2 regions of the Shewanella sp. GD04112 genome follow, and region 1 is predicted to be linked to the other one. Evidence: predicted binding sites of a transcription regulator. Region 1 holds the regulator's gene; the other holds the start of a gene.
What was found. The regulator ArgR, encoded in region 1, controls arginine synthesis, uptake and breakdown. The targets are predictions, from matches to a motif close to ANTGAATANNTATTCANT.
Positions count from the first base shown of each region.

Region 1 (7,605 bases):
TTTGGTGGATATCAAGCCATTGGTTTTAATGCCGAAACGGGCGTTTACCGCGGCGCATCAGAGAGCCGTAAAGATGGTTATGCCGCAGGTTACTAAGGCATAATTCGCCTTTGGCGTTATGAGCGCCGAAACTTGCGTAAGACGAATTGACGAGGCGTAATGGCCTCGTCAATTTTTATATTCCAGTCTACAAACGTGTTTACATTACAAAGACGGACAAACTGTGCGTTACTTAATGTCATTTTCAGGTAAAGTTGCGGATAATATTGCCGAAAATGAATCGACAAAAGGGTGATAACCAGATGGATATTCAAAATATGCCGCGTGAACAGTTGGGTGTGTGTGCAGAGGGAAACTTACATAGCGTCTATTTGATGTTTAATGCGAGCGACAACGATAACGTTGAATCGCAATTGCGTCCCTGTATTGCCAACGTTGCGCAGTATATTTATGAGTTGACGGATCAATACTCCGACAGCGCATTCAATGGTTTTGTGGGCATTGGTGCCAACTATTGGGACAGCCTCTATCCCGATGCTCGCCCCGAGATGCTCAAGCCATTCCCAGCAATGCAAGCGGGTAACCGTGAGGCGCCAGCGATCGAATACGATCTGTTTGTGCATATTCGCTGCGACCGCTATGACATTTTGCATTTAGTCGCCAACGAAATCAGCCAAATGTTCGAAGACTTAGTCGAGTTAGTCGAAGAGGAACGCGGCTTTAGATTTATGGATAGCCGCGACTTAACAGGCTTTGTCGATGGCACCGAAAATCCTAAGGGGCGTCATCGTCAAGAGGTTGCCTTGGTCGGGGATGAAGATCCTGAATTTAAGGGCGGCAGCTACATTCATGTGCAAAAGTACGCCCACAACTTGAGTAAGTGGCATAGATTACCGCTTAAGAAGCAAGAAGATATTATCGGTCGTACCAAGCAAGACAACATCGAATACGAGTCGGAAGATAAGCCATTAACCAGCCATATCAAGCGGGTCAACCTCAAGGATGACAACGGCAAGTCGATTGAGATTTTGCGCCAGAGCATGCCTTACGGCTCGCTCAAGGAGCAAGGGTTGATGTTTATTTCAACCTGTCGCACCCCAGAGCACTTTGAGAAGATGCTCCACAGCATGGTGTTTGGCGATGGTGTGGGTAATCATGACCACCTAATGCACTTCACCAGCGCCTTGACGGGTTCTTCTTTCTTCGCCCCAAGCTTAGATTTTTTGATGCAGTTCGATAATTAAGCCTTCGCAAACCGCGATTCAACGCACTGAGCCTTAAAGCCTCAGTGCGTTTTGTTTGTGGGCTTAACTCGCCGTCGTCCACTTACTGAGATCCTGCTGCCACTGCTGGGCGGTAAAATCGATAAAGGCGCGCACCAGCGCTTGTTGATAACTGCGGGAGAGATACACAGCCCAAAGGGTTTGCCCTGGCGCCGTGTATTCGGGGAGCACTTCTTGTAGTTGGCCGCTGGCCAGATAGGGATTGGCTAAGTCGCAGGGCAAGTAGGCAATGCCATGCCCGCGCAATGCGGCGCTGACAAGTACTCCCATTTCATTGGCCATCAGATTCCCCATAGGTTTAATCAGCTCACTCTGTTGCTCCTTGAGTAGCTGCCAATGTTGCTGTGAGCTATGGATAAGGCAATTATGGCTGAGCAGATCGTTAGGGACGGTTAGTGGCTCGGCTTGAGCCAAGTAACTGGGCGCGGCGCACAGCACGGCATCTATGCTCATCAGTTTGCGGGCAATCAAATTCTCATCGGGTTGCTCGGTATAGCGCAGTGCCACGTCCACCCGCTCATCCACCAACTGGGCAAAACTGTCCGACATTAACAGCTGAATATTGACCTTAGGGTGTAATTTTATAAAGCGATCGACCACATCAAACAGACTGTGCTGCCCAAGCCCGACGGGCGTAGCAATACGAATACTGCCAACTAATTCGGTGTTATGACTATGGGCGCGGCTTTCCATTGCGGCGACTTCGCTCAGCACCCGCTGACAATATTGCAGGGCTTCTTCCCCCTGCAGAGTGAGGCTGACGCTGCGGGTCGTGCGGTGCAATAAACGTAAACTCAGCCACTGCTCAATTTCTTGAATATGACGTGATACCTGTAGGCGACTGAGATCGAGGTGTTCTGCGGCCTTAGTAAAGCTGCCACAGTTGGCCACTTCGATAAAGCTACGCATTGCGGCGATTTTATCCATATATAATTACATCCATTAGTATCTCAATCTGAAACAATCATGCTCATTTATCGATATTTATCACGTGAAGTGTCGCAAGTAAACTGGTCTCAATTTAAATCAGTAGCGAGACTTATCAAATGAAAATTGCAGTATTAGGCGCATCAGGTTGGATTGGCGGAACCATTTTTAACGAGGCGCTGAGCCGTGGCCATGAAGTGGTTGCCTTAGTGCGTGACCCAAGCAAGCTTGGCGAAACAGCGGCTGAAGTACGTAGTGTCGACCTGACTTTGCCATTGGAAGCCGACACATTTGCGGGTGTCGATTTAGTGATTGCCGCAGTGGGTGCACGCGCCGAACAGAACCATGGCATAGTCGCGAAGACAGTCAATAATCTATTAGCCGTGTTACCACAGGCAAAAGTGCCTCGTCTACTTTGGGTCGGTGGTGCGGGGAGTTTAGAAGTGGCGCCGGGAGTGACCTTGGTTTCAAGCCCAGACTTCCCGCCCGCTTATAAGGATGAAGCCTTGGCTCAAGGTGAGGCATTGAAGGCATTTCGCGCCGCCAATACTATGGTTAACTGGACTTTTGTCAGTCCAGCGGCAGAAATTTACCCAGGCGCCAGCGAAGGTCCTTACCGTTTAGGCGGCGATAGCTTCTTTACCGATGCGAATGGTCAGAGCAAGATTTCAGTGGCCGACTACGCCAAAGCCATGCTCGATGAAGCGGAAAACGCGGCTCATCCCAATCAAAGGATCAGTGTGGCCTACTAAGGCTGACGATCTTAGAACTACCGGCTAAGTCGACGAACTAAGGTTTGTAAGCTCGGGGTGACGAGTCTTTGTTCTAAGTTCGCGTCATCAAAGCCAACAGATAGGTCTTATGCTGTAACGTAATCGGGACACCAGCCCAGAAACAAGGGCAATGTTGGACTGAAAAGCGTACAGATAAAAGAGAACAGGTCAGCAAGCTGACCTGTTTTTTTATTCTGCGTAGTTGAATAAAGATTTGATGGTTTCCAAGGTATCGGCGATATCTTGGATGCTGGATGGACAAATAAAGATAGTGTCGTCTCCGGCAATGGTCCCCAAAATCCCTTCAGGCTTACCGATGGAATCCAATAAACGGGCAATTAATTGCGCTGCGCCAGGGCTGGTGCGAACGACAATCATGGCTTGGTTATGGTCAACATCGAGCACTAAGTTTTTTAATGGGCTGCCTGCGGTAGGCACGCCTAGTTCGGCGGGTAAGCAATAAACCATCTCCTGCTTAGCATTGCGGGTGCGTACTGCACCGAACTTGCTGAGCATCCGAGACACTTTCGATTGGTTAATATTGCTAAAGCCTTCTGCTTGTAAAGCGGCGACAATTTCACTCTGGGAGCCAAAACGCTCCTCTTTTAAAATCGCCTTAAAAATTCTAACAAGGTCATCCTGATTCTTGGTCGTTTGCATAGTCTTATTCTTTATTCAAAAAAACAGGCGTATTTTGAATAGTTTTGGTCAAAGTGTCAACAAATAACCATTATGGCTGAATAAAAATGCAGTTTACGGATGGCTGGATAGCCGTGTTGTCGCTATTGATATTGGACTAGAGTAAATATTCAACATTGGAATGCTCAGTTTCGCTAAAACTTTGTCTCCACGACTAAGGGATAATTGAAATTAACGTGACATTCCAGTAATGTGACGCCAACGGAAATTAGATCCATGTCACACATATCCGAGAAATAACGGAGATAACTATGAAAGTTGCTGTACTTGGTGCTGCTGGTGGTATCGGCCAGGCTCTCGCCCTACTGTTAAAAACTCAATTACCTGCGGGTTCTAAACTGTCTCTATACGATATCGCACCGGTTACTCCGGGTGTTGCGGTTGACTTGAGCCACATCCCTACTGCGGTTGAAATCAAAGGTTTTGCTGGTGAAGATCCAACGCCTGCACTGGAAGGTGCTGACGTTGTTCTAATTTCTGCTGGTGTTGCGCGTAAGCCTGGTATGGATCGTTCAGATCTGTTCAACATCAACGCAGGTATCGTTCGTAACCTGATCGAAAAAGTGGCAGTGACTTGCCCTAAAGCCTTAGTGGGTATCATCACTAACCCAGTAAACACTACTGTTGCTATCGCAGCAGAAGTGTTGAAGAAAGCCGGTGTTTACGACAAGAACCGTCTGTTCGGTGTGACGACTCTGGACGTTATCCGTTCTGAAACTTTCATCGCTGAGTTAAAAGGCTTAAACGTTGCTGACGTTAAAGTGAACGTCATCGGCGGCCACAGCGGCGTGACTATTCTGCCATTACTGTCTCAAGTGGAAGGCGTGACTTTCTCTGATGAAGAAGTCGCTTCTCTGACCAAGCGTATCCAAAACGCGGGTACTGAAGTGGTTGAAGCTAAAGCTGGTGGCGGAAGCGCGACTCTGTCTATGGGTCAAGCGGCTTGCCGTTTCGGTATGTCTCTGGTTCGTGGTCTGCAAGGCGAAGCTAACATCGTTGAATGTGCTTACGTTGACGGCGGCAGCGAGCACGCTGAATTCTTCGCTCAACCAGTGCTGTTAGGCAAAAACGGTATCGAAAAAGTACTGCCTTACGGTGAAGTGAGCGCATTCGAAGCTAACGCCCGTGATTCTATGTTAGATACGCTGAAAGGCGATATCAAACTAGGCGTTGATTTCGTTAAGTAATCTATCTGGATTATGAGAGAACGGAGCCTAATGGCTCCGTTTTTTTATGCGCTAAAATTGAGTCCCTACTTGGGGCAAAGCTACTTAGGCAGTTGGCATTGATTGTCACAGCGCGCCTTGCCCGTCAGTAAGTAAGAGATGCGGTATCTGTGCTTGGCGAATCTCAGGTAGCACCAATCCGCGATAGGTTTGATAAGCGGTAAGCGTAGCACTTGTACCCAAGGGCGGGTTCCCGTTAATCCCCAGGCTTTGCAGGTGACATCGAGCCCAAGCAAAATCTCTCCTGTCGCCGTTTCACCATGAAGAATGGTGTTGGCATACTCTTTATCGATATAGCCGAATCGAGAGCTAAAATGCTCGGCATTAAGATCCACAAGTTCGATGCGATCATCGAGATCGCGCGCTTTAAGCTGGCGCATTTCGGCGCTACATAAAGGGCAATTGCCGTCGTAAAAAATTCGCAGTTCCATAGGGCTTCCTCGATTAAGCTCGCCTCGAGTATACGCGGGCGCCATCATTTTAGATCTAAATCGTGAAGCCTTTCATACCTTAATGATTAGGCGCAAGACAATAAAGACAGTAACATTCTGCGTATTACACTGTTTTATTGATGATTTAGCTAACTAGATTTGCCCTGCATTTAACGCATAGCTTAGTGCTTGGCAAATAACAGGATGGATATGACAGCTCCCATTATTATCACTGGCGTGGGTAAACGTATTGGCTATGCCCTCGCGAAACACTTGCTCGCCCAAGGGCACAAGGTGATTGGCACCTATCGCAGCCATTATCTTAGCATTGATGAGTTACAGTCTTTGGGCGCGACTTTAATCCAATGCGATTTTTACGATAATGCGCAGCTCCAAAACCTGATTGAGCAATTGAGCCAATACCCCAAAATCCGCGCCATCATCCATAACGCTTCTGACTGGCTGCCAGACAACAGCCCAAGCCTTGCCGCCCATGAAGTCATGCAGCGGATGATGCAGGTGCATGTGAGCGTGCCCTATCAAATGAACTTGGCCTTAGCCTCACAGCTGCGAGCTGGGGCCGAGGGTGAGATTGGCGCCAGCGATATTATCCATTTCACCGACTATGTGGCCGAAAAGGGCAGTGCCAAGCACATGGCTTACGCGGCCAGTAAGGCGGCGCTGGATAACTTAACCTTATCCTTTGCGGCGCAATTAGCGCCCGAGGTCAAAGTGAACGCAATTGCTCCGGCGATGATCCTCTTTAATCCGAGCGATGATGAAGCCTATCGGCAAAAGACCTTGGCTAAGGCCATCTTGCCAAAAGAAGCTGGAAATCAGGAGATTATCGCCTTAGTGGATTATCTCTTGGCGAGCCGCTACGTCACTGGTCGCTGCTACAATGTCGATGGTGGGCGGCATTTAAAGTAAAGCTGCGTGATAGCAGTGAACTTAATCAAGTACTGGGTTTAAAAAAGTAACTGGATTTAAAAAAGTCGCTGGATTTAAACGAATAACTCGGTTGATTCGATTAAACGGCCTAGTCGAATTGCCATTCGCTGCTTGGGGTAATGATAAAGGGCAAAGGTACATCCCAATGCTCGCAGGGCAGGGCTGTCACTTGCTGGCAATCATGGGCGTAACCCATGGGTAGAGGTTTACCTTTGCTATGCCAATTGGCTAGCGTTCTGTCGTAATAGCCGCCGCCCATGCCCATACGATTACCTTTGATATCAAAGGCAACCAACGGGGTAATCACCACATCCAGTCGCTCAATTGGCATAACGCTACGCACATCCAACTTAGGCTCTAAAATACCAAATTGATTCGGCAGCATTGGCGAGTCGGCGTGGTAATGCAAAAACAATAATTGCCCTGCATTGAAGGGGTGGAGCCGCGGCAGATAAGTTTGAATGCCCTGCTGCCAAAGTGCCTCGATAAGCGGGGCGGTTGCCAGTTCGCCATCGTGGGTGAGATACAGCGCGACATGCTGGGCATTCAGCGCGCTCAGTTTTTCGAGCATTCGCCGACTGGCGGCAAGGTTAGCCTCGGTTTGCACCTCGGTCGAAAGCGAGCGGCGAGCCAAGCGGATCTGTTTGCGTAATTCGGCGCGGCTTAGATTTGGGTTGAGAGTGGTGGTATCGATTTCAGACTGAGTGCCGTGTGGCCCATTGGCTGTTGGAACCGAAGTGTTCGAGACAGGCGAAGTGATAGACATAAATAAGATGCTCCCCAGAATGCCGCTACCGGTGTAGCCCTTGAACCGTAGGTTCAAGGCGGGTAAATGATTACCTCCTAAGGCTTCTCGGTACGAGCCGAGCATGCTCAATGTCAGTAAAGCATTCACCCTGAGATCAAAATTATCGGCACAGGGACATTACCAGTTGGCCTGCACCCCAGGGAGCAAAAACGGTATTGAATCGCTAAAATCTTGGCTTAAAAAGTATAGGCCAGTTTAGCCATTCACTGTGCAACTCTTCTCAGATTGATGGTGCGTGGCACCGAGTGGCACAGTCTAAATCTATTTGGTTGAACGCTCAACTAAGGCGTTTTCCAAGGTTGACTGCAACAGGCTGATGCGGTCATCCATTTGTTTCATATAGTGCTTATTCTTTTGCTTTTCTTGGTACAACTCGTGTCCAATATTCAGCGCCGCCATAATGGCAATTTCTTCGCGGCTTAAGCTATTAGTGCGATTTTTTAAGGTAGTTAGCTGCTGCTCAACCCCTTGCGCCACAACGCGTAGGGCATCTTCCTGACCTTTCGG
Region 1 covers NZ_JAOEAL010000001.1:4,132,024-4,139,628, reverse strand. Annotated here, with positions in the region: gene ggt (gamma-glutamyltransferase) at 1-96, shown strand, start outside; gene N7386_RS18185 (Dyp-type peroxidase) at 303-1,244, shown strand; gene N7386_RS18180 (LysR family transcriptional regulator) at 1,308-2,210, opposite strand; gene N7386_RS18175 (NAD(P)-dependent oxidoreductase) at 2,330-2,962, shown strand; gene argR (transcriptional regulator ArgR) at 3,173-3,643, opposite strand; gene mdh (malate dehydrogenase) at 3,934-4,869, shown strand; gene N7386_RS18160 (DUF393 domain-containing protein) at 4,950-5,339, opposite strand; gene folM (dihydromonapterin reductase) at 5,550-6,269, shown strand; gene N7386_RS18150 (5-formyltetrahydrofolate cyclo-ligase) at 6,379-7,056, opposite strand; RNA gene ssrS (6S RNA) at 7,064-7,244, opposite strand; gene zapA (cell division protein ZapA) at 7,360-7,605, opposite strand, start outside.

Region 2 (7,605 bases), 2.9 Mb from region 1:
TGGCAGAAAGCTGATAAGTTCTTTGTATACAGATAGTTAACAATGCACGTTTTCACTGGTCCAACGAGGTAAACGCGCATGCGCACGAATAAAATGTTATGAGTCTTAATGGAGAACTCTGTGCATCGCGATCGAATGAAAGAAATAGGGAAAGTTGCAATTCCTCGTGAAGGAACCCCTGAGTGGCATATTCTACAAAAACACATCAAGAAAAATGAGAACAATCCATTCGTAAAAGAGTATACGAAGAAAATATTCAACGAAGCTGTAGCCACTTGCATAGTTCAAGAATTAAATGGTGCTGGATTGCCCGCCGATACTTTATTAAGAGAATACAATACAGAATATAATAATAGGGTTTTCAATCATTCTTTACACCAACTACCTGGCTCATTCAATGTAGTTGAAGCTTTTAATACTTTTATACCACCATCAGCAACTTTTATTATTAATAACGAAATTGATTGTATTTTTTCTTTTGATGATTTTCTTAATTTTGTAACCTCGGAGGATTGCCCCTGTGATATAGGTAACCTAAATGAATTTGTTGAAGATGGTACAGTTTATTCATTTAATTCTGTTGATGATCCTTCTAACTTTTTGTTTTCCACAACTGCTGATGAAGAATTTGGCATCTTATCTATCTCACTTGTTAAGCATAAAAATGAAGTTTCAGTTGTTATGCTTGCGGGACAAAAATGCGACCTGAATGAAAAAACAAAATCCTTAGACATTGATATGTCTAAAGCGCAGTGTTTTAACGGAATAAACCCTGACGAATCCTTAAAAGTCGAAGCTGTACCTTTGCTTCCAAATAGTAATTTGTGGAGAACTATAGTTCTAGTTCGCTTTGATATGGAGTCATCAACTATCGATGCGCGTTATATATATCAAGATGCGGGTAGAAGTTTTACTGGTTTGAGTGATGATATGGATTGTTTTCTAGATCATGAAGGAAATTTTCATTCTAAAGAGCTTGAAGAAGCGTTCAAAACACAAAATATCAAAATTGAAGAGTACACCCCATTATTTGAGTTATGTAAAACAGCATTATTTCTCCCTGTTTTCAGAAATGAATATGAAGATACAATTTCTATAGAGAGACACCCGACAGAATTTGGTCAAAATAGAAATAAACCCAGTTTTAAAAAAGCTAATAAACTAGCTAGGGTTGACTTGAAGATAGCTTTCAGAAACGTTGAGAACATTCAGCCTATTAATCGTAATCATCCTTCACGCCGAGAGTTTTTAGCCCCAGAGTTAAGAGTTGAAACATCAGGTTACTGGAAAAAATTACCTTTTCAATCCAAAGGTGAAGATAAAAACAATTCACCAATACAAGGTCGCACTTGGGTTAGTAAAACTCTCGAATGGAAAGAAACATCTAATAAGCCTATTTCAGTTAAAGTTGTGTCAAATTCATCTAGTGCAGATAACGAAGGGTTTATATATGTTATGCGCTCCGCAGCTCATGACAAAAATGTTTTCAAAGTTGGTTTAACTAGAAGGAATCCTGAAGAAAGATCAAAGGAGCTTTCTGGTAGCACCAGCTCTCCAGATCATTTTCACGTCATGCAAGAATGGGATGTTAATGACTGTGTTCTTGCTGAAAAGCTTATCCATGAGAAGCTAAGCGAGTATAGAGTTAACCCAAAAAGAGAGTACTTTAAGGCACCTTATAAAGTAATTTTCAAAGTTATTGATGAGGTCATTGATAGCCTAGAAGACTCATAACAAGTCAATTAACTACGCACGCTTCGCGTGCCGGACGCGGCAAAACCGCGCCGGTTATTGAGGCGTTAAACCCATAGAAATTTTAATCCGAAACTCAAAAATTAGTGTTGGGGATCTAACACGCTTTTGTCCCTATACGAATTACATATCTGCTTTAAAACTAACAGGCTATACCGATGTTAAACGGGTGAGCCATGGTGATTAGCGAGACGACCGTCCGCCCCACGGACGGGGCGGTCGAGCATCCACGGATGGACTTGTTGCGTGTCGGTGAGAGAATGCCATGGCTCACCAAAAGCCAGTACTTAAAGAGTTAAACAGCCAAGCTTTATCCTTCAGCAGTAGTATCCAGAAATGCTAAATGACTTCCTGTAAAACTGAGTTATATGGTAACGAGTGGAGTTTGTACGACTAACCCACACTCAACGAAGTAATCAAAACTGCTTGTTTGTGTATGAGTTCGTTAATGAATGCATTTATAAGTGATACAAAAAAGGGGAGTCAGTTAATCTGACTCCCCTTGATATTTAAGGTGATGTTGCGCTTAGAACAGCAGGTGAGCCACGCCGGCAATCACTGGCAGAGTCACTAAGGTACGCAGTACGAACACCACGAATAGCTCAACAAAATTCACTGGGATCTTACTGCCAATCAGCAGCGCGCCCACTTCACTCATATAAATTAGCTGGGTGACTGATAACGCGGCAATCACAAAGCGGGTCATATCCGATTCGATAGAGCTGGCTAAAATCGACGGGATAAACATATCGGCAAAGCCAACAACGATAGTTTTAGAGGCTTCGGTCGCTTCTGGGATATGCAGCAGTTCCAGTAATGGAATAAACGGCATACCTAAGTAATTGAAGATAGGCGTATGCTCGGCGATGATCAGCGCCGTAGTACCAATGGCCATTACCACTGGGATAATGCCAAATACCATATCGATAACGTTTTTAACGCCTTCATTTAAAACGGCTTTGACACCACCAGCACTGGCAGCTTTCTCGAGTGCTTTATCAAAGCCCCAAGAGAGTGCACCGTGTCCTGCGGGGATCATCTCATCGTCAGGTTGACGTGGCGTATCGTCGATATAGTTATCTTTTTTCCACGACAGTGGTGGCAGCTTAGGCACAATCACGGCCGCCGCAAAACCCGCTAAACATACGGTCAGGTAGAAGGGGACAAACATTTGCTCCAACTTCACCTGCGAGATCACCACTAAGCTGAAGGTAATTGACACCGCCGAGAAGGTCGTACCGATAACCGCGGCTTCCCTTTGGGTGTAAAACCGCGCTTCGTATTGCTTGCTGGTCAGCAAAATCCCAACGCTACCATCACCTAACCAAGAGGCCATGCAGTCGATGGCGCTGCGACCTGGCAGGTTAAACACGGGGCGCATTACCTTGGTCAGCAGGGTGCCAAAGAGCTCTAATAGACCGAAGTTTAACAGTAGCGGCAGTAACATACCGGCGAAGATAAACACCGAGAAGAGTACAGGCAACAGGTCGTTCAGTACTAAGGCGCCAGTGCTTGAAGAGTTGATGGCTTCGGGGCCAATGCCAAAGTAGGTCAGCACGATAAAGACGGCGCCGACGACGCGCGTCGCAAGCCAGAGCGGGCTGATGTTAAGTAAACCATTGAGGAAGTGATTGTTCAGCACAAACTTAGGTTTGAGTAACTTAGTCAACACAGAGGCCAAGGCCATGGCGACAACAATCACAGTCACGATTAAGGTTAATACATCGCTTAACACGCTTTGCAGTGCTTTAGAGATGATTGCGATGGGAATGGTAATCGCATCGTTGTAGCTGATAGGGGTCATAAACAGCAGCAGACCGATCAGCGAAGGGACGATAAAGGTGAGTATCGTCTTAATGTTGCGGTTTTTATGTTCAGTAGCCAATGGTGTACACCTTAAAAGTACGAGTCGCACAAATAAACTTGAACAAATTGCCCCTCAAAGCCGCATCTTAGGCGGATGTTAGGTGCATTTTCATTCAACTCAAAATCGAGAAGGGGGAAGATTACTCGCTTAGCGCCGCTATGTAAAACGATTCGGAAATTTGTTTGAGATAAGCAGCAAAATAGCATAGTTATTTGGGCTATTTCTGAATGCTTATCTTGGCGGATATTTAGCGAAAGCTAGATGTTTTGATAACTAAATCATGCAATTAAATCTTGGTGTTGCAGCGGGTTTATCGAGTTGTTTTATTCTTGATATTGTTAGTGGCCATGGGGGATTTTGTACAAAATTTTCCCTTAGATTCTTCGAATATTCCGCTTTTGCGGTTTTTTTATCCGTTAATACGATTAGTTCTTCTGCCGCTCTCCATACAATGTGAAGCAGTTAACGCGAATTGTAATAGCGAGGTTATCGCCGACAATAAGCTCAGCGTTTCTGAATGAGTTGTGCATTTTTATGCGGTTTTTACTCGGTATTTGCATATTTTAAATTGAATATTGACTAAGGACGGGCGCTGCGCGCGAGTGACTAAATAAGCGTAAATAGTGGTGAAATAAAATATTTCTCCTAAAGAGGATGAACGCCGCTTTAATTCTTTTCAATTCCATGTAAGTTAGTACTACTTTTGTTTAGCTAAATTATCCATGACTGTTACAAAAATGAATGTCGCGACAAGAGGTTTTTCGCTCGCCACTAAGTTTGGTTTTCTTGGTATTTTTGGATTATTGCTCGGGATAGGCGTGGCCGTGTTAGGCTTCGATCAGACCGAGACTCGAGCCTTCAACTTTTTGAATCATACCTTGAGTGAATTGGGAACCTATGGGCATTCCGCTCTTGCTGTGGTGCTCAATGGTGGCTTGTTTTTTGGCAGTTTAAGCATTGTGTTTTATTGCCTTTCATCCTTGCAAACCGTAAGTGGTTTTTGGGGCTATCCCTTTTACTGCGCGCTGGCGCTAACGTTTTTAGCCTTGGCCTGCGTGGGATTGTTTCCGGTCAATGTGTATCACCTGCATATCCTAGCCCTGAAATGGTTTTTCTACTTCGGCAGTTCGAGTGCCATCTGTTATCTGCTGTGGGCTGGCCTTAATTCACAAAGGCGACAACCTTGGACGCTATTGTTAGCGCTTGTGGTATTGCTGAGTATGATGACCTTTCTCTATGCCCCCTTATTAGAGCTGGGCTTAACCGAGGGAGACAGGCCCTTCTATCAAGAAATGGTGTTGCAACTGCCTAGGCCCGATTTATGGTGGCCAGCATTGTTGGAGTGGATTGCGCTTGGGAGTTTATTAAGTTGGACGGTAGCGCTACTGCTTACTCCACAATCACTCGCTCAGGAGCCAGCTCCCGAGTGAGTGATTTTAGTGATTAACCCATCATGCTATCAGCTTAAGGATTTCAGTCCCGCTTCGCCAAACCAGTAACCGTTACAGTACTCATCGCTAAGAGGAAACTGAGCGTCCGTTGCCCCAGTCTTTAACGCCTCGACCAGCGCATCGGCCTTAGTGATACAGGCTAAGCTGCTGGGCGAAACCCGAAACACATCGACGCCCATCTTTAGCATTTCATTGATTTCGCTGCGTAAATCGACACAGCTGGCCGACTGGGTTTGGATGCCGTTTAACCTGAGCAAAGGTTGCGCCTCTTGCGTCTGCGCCAGTAAGCCCTTGCTGTATTGGCGGCAAACGGTTTCGCAGCTGTCCTTCGATAAGTGTTGATGCCTCGCGGTAAAGCAGCGCGCCGAGTGGGCGAGTGGCAAGTAGCCATGACCGAGCACTTCGACTTCGAATGCGGGCTTGTTCTCTATCACTTGGCTAAGCCAAGTCTTCGACAGTTCTACTGGCATCACAAAGCGCTGCATGCCGAAACGCTGCAAAATATCTAAACTGGCGCGGTTGTAGTTGTTGATGCTGGCGCCGCAGACAAAGGGCAGCTTGTGCTCCTTGGCGAGATACACGCCCGCCATGTCGTTGGCCTCAATGCTAAACTCGCCATTGTCGACTTGGCGTTTAAGTTCAGTGTATTCAGAGGGCGCTTCGATAAGGGCGAGCGTCGACAGCACCACCTCTTTACCCGCAGATTTAAGCATTTTCGCCAGTTCGAGATAGTCGCCAAACTTGAGTTCGCGTCGACGGCTACAAACGGCTTCACCCACATAAACTAACGGGACCTGACTGTTGGCCACCTGCTGGTAAAAGTCGATGACCTGTTGTTTTTCCCAGCAATAGAGCAATGGGCCGAGGGAAATTTTCATAATCGTTTCTTCTTCGTGGTTATCCGAGGACTATTGCCAGTCACGCTCGTAGGCGCCTAAGGTGGTAATTTGGCCTTCGGAGACTTTCGCGAGGGCTTGCTCCCAATGGGCCTGCGTCTGGAATTTATCTGGCTGATTAAGATAAGTATCCATCGCTTGACGCCAAACTTTAGTCACTTGCTCTACATAGGCTGGGCTGCGCTGCCGCCCCTCAATCTTAAGTGACACTATGCCCGCCTTGGCAAGCTCTGGCAGCAAGCTAAGGGTATTTAAACTGGTGGGGGACTCGAGCAGATATTGCGGTTTATCATCGTCTTGGGTGAGATAACGGCCCTTACAGACGACTGGGTAGCCCATTTGCTCATCGAGCCCTGATTTATCAATTAAGACTTCGTTGAGGCGAGTCAGCCTGTCTTGGCCCTGTTCCTGCCAGCGCACGTGTTTCGCCGGAGAGCAAGAGCCGCCAGTGTTTGGCGATTGGCCAGTAACATAGGAGGATAAGTGGCAGCGGCCTTCGGCCATGATGCACAGACTACCAAAGGCAAAGACCTCTAAATCGACTGGGCTGACCTTAGCTAAATCGCGCACTTGTTTCATCGACAGCACTCTGGGTAACACCACCCGCGCGATATTAAAAGCCTCTTTATAAAAGCTCAGTGCGCCCAAGTTGGTGGCGCTGGCCTGTACCGATAAATGCAGCGGAATATGCGGATATTGCCTATGGGCATAGTCGAGCAGTGACAGATCGGCGACGATTAAGGCATCGACGCCAATGCTGGCCGCCAAGTCAATGGCTTGATACCAGCGGTGTTCCTCATTCGGCTTAGGAAAGGTATTTAAGGTGAGGAAGATTTTCTTGCCCCGCTGATGGGTTAGCTCGGCGGCTTCCTGTAATTTTGCGGGGGTGAAGTTTAAGCCCGCGAATGAACGTGCATTGGTATCATCCTTTAACCCAAGGTAGACAGCATCGGCTCCGGCCTGCAGCGCCGACTTTAGCGAGGCCAGGTTTCCTGCTGGACACAACAACTCCATAATGGTGCTCCCGATAAAATAACAGGGGCAGAGTGTAGGGAAGATTGATTGGCGGTGAATTGATTTAAAACAGGTTTAAGATCATAAAATCTCGGTAAACTGGGAGATATAGTGTTTTTTATCCTTAGGTAACTGATTATGTCCGCTGTTTTTTCAGCAAACCTTGCAAAACAACTGCTTGAACTCACCCCAAAGCTGATCCGCTTACCACTCTCCAAAGTGCCCTTTAGCCTCAAGGCCAAGGTGCTTAGCCAACTCCTAACGCAGCTGCTGGCGCCGCAGGCCGAAGATGGCGAGTTAGATTTCTTGGCGGGTAAGTGGGTTGCGATTCGGGTTGAAGATTTAAATCTGTATTTTGAAGTGAGTTTCGATGGCCGCTGGCAGGTGCGTGAGCTGACCGATGCCCAGGTTAGCTTTAGTGCCAATTCCGCCGAGCTATTATTGGTCGCCGCGGCAAAAGAAGACCCTGATACGCTGTTTTTCCAACGAAAACTGAGCATCGAAGGCGATACCGAGTTAGGGCTTGAGGTGAAAAATCTACTGCTCAGTATCGAGTTTGCCAGCCTGCCGACACCCATTCGCTTAAGCATTGAAAAGCTGGCCGATGCCATTGTGCGTTTGCAGC
Region 2 covers NZ_JAOEAL010000001.1:1,239,589-1,247,193, forward strand. Annotated here, with positions in the region: gene N7386_RS05455 (GIY-YIG nuclease family protein) at 109-1,734, shown strand; gene N7386_RS05460 (YjiH family protein) at 2,279-3,637, opposite strand; gene N7386_RS05465 (hypothetical protein) at 4,342-5,049, shown strand; gene N7386_RS05470 (U32 family peptidase) at 5,079-5,948, opposite strand; gene N7386_RS05475 (U32 family peptidase) at 5,979-6,980, opposite strand; gene N7386_RS05480 (SCP2 sterol-binding domain-containing protein) at 7,119-7,605, shown strand, end outside.
Region 2: the regulator ArgR is predicted to act here: its motif matches at 3,719-3,736, upstream of N7386_RS05460 (YjiH family protein).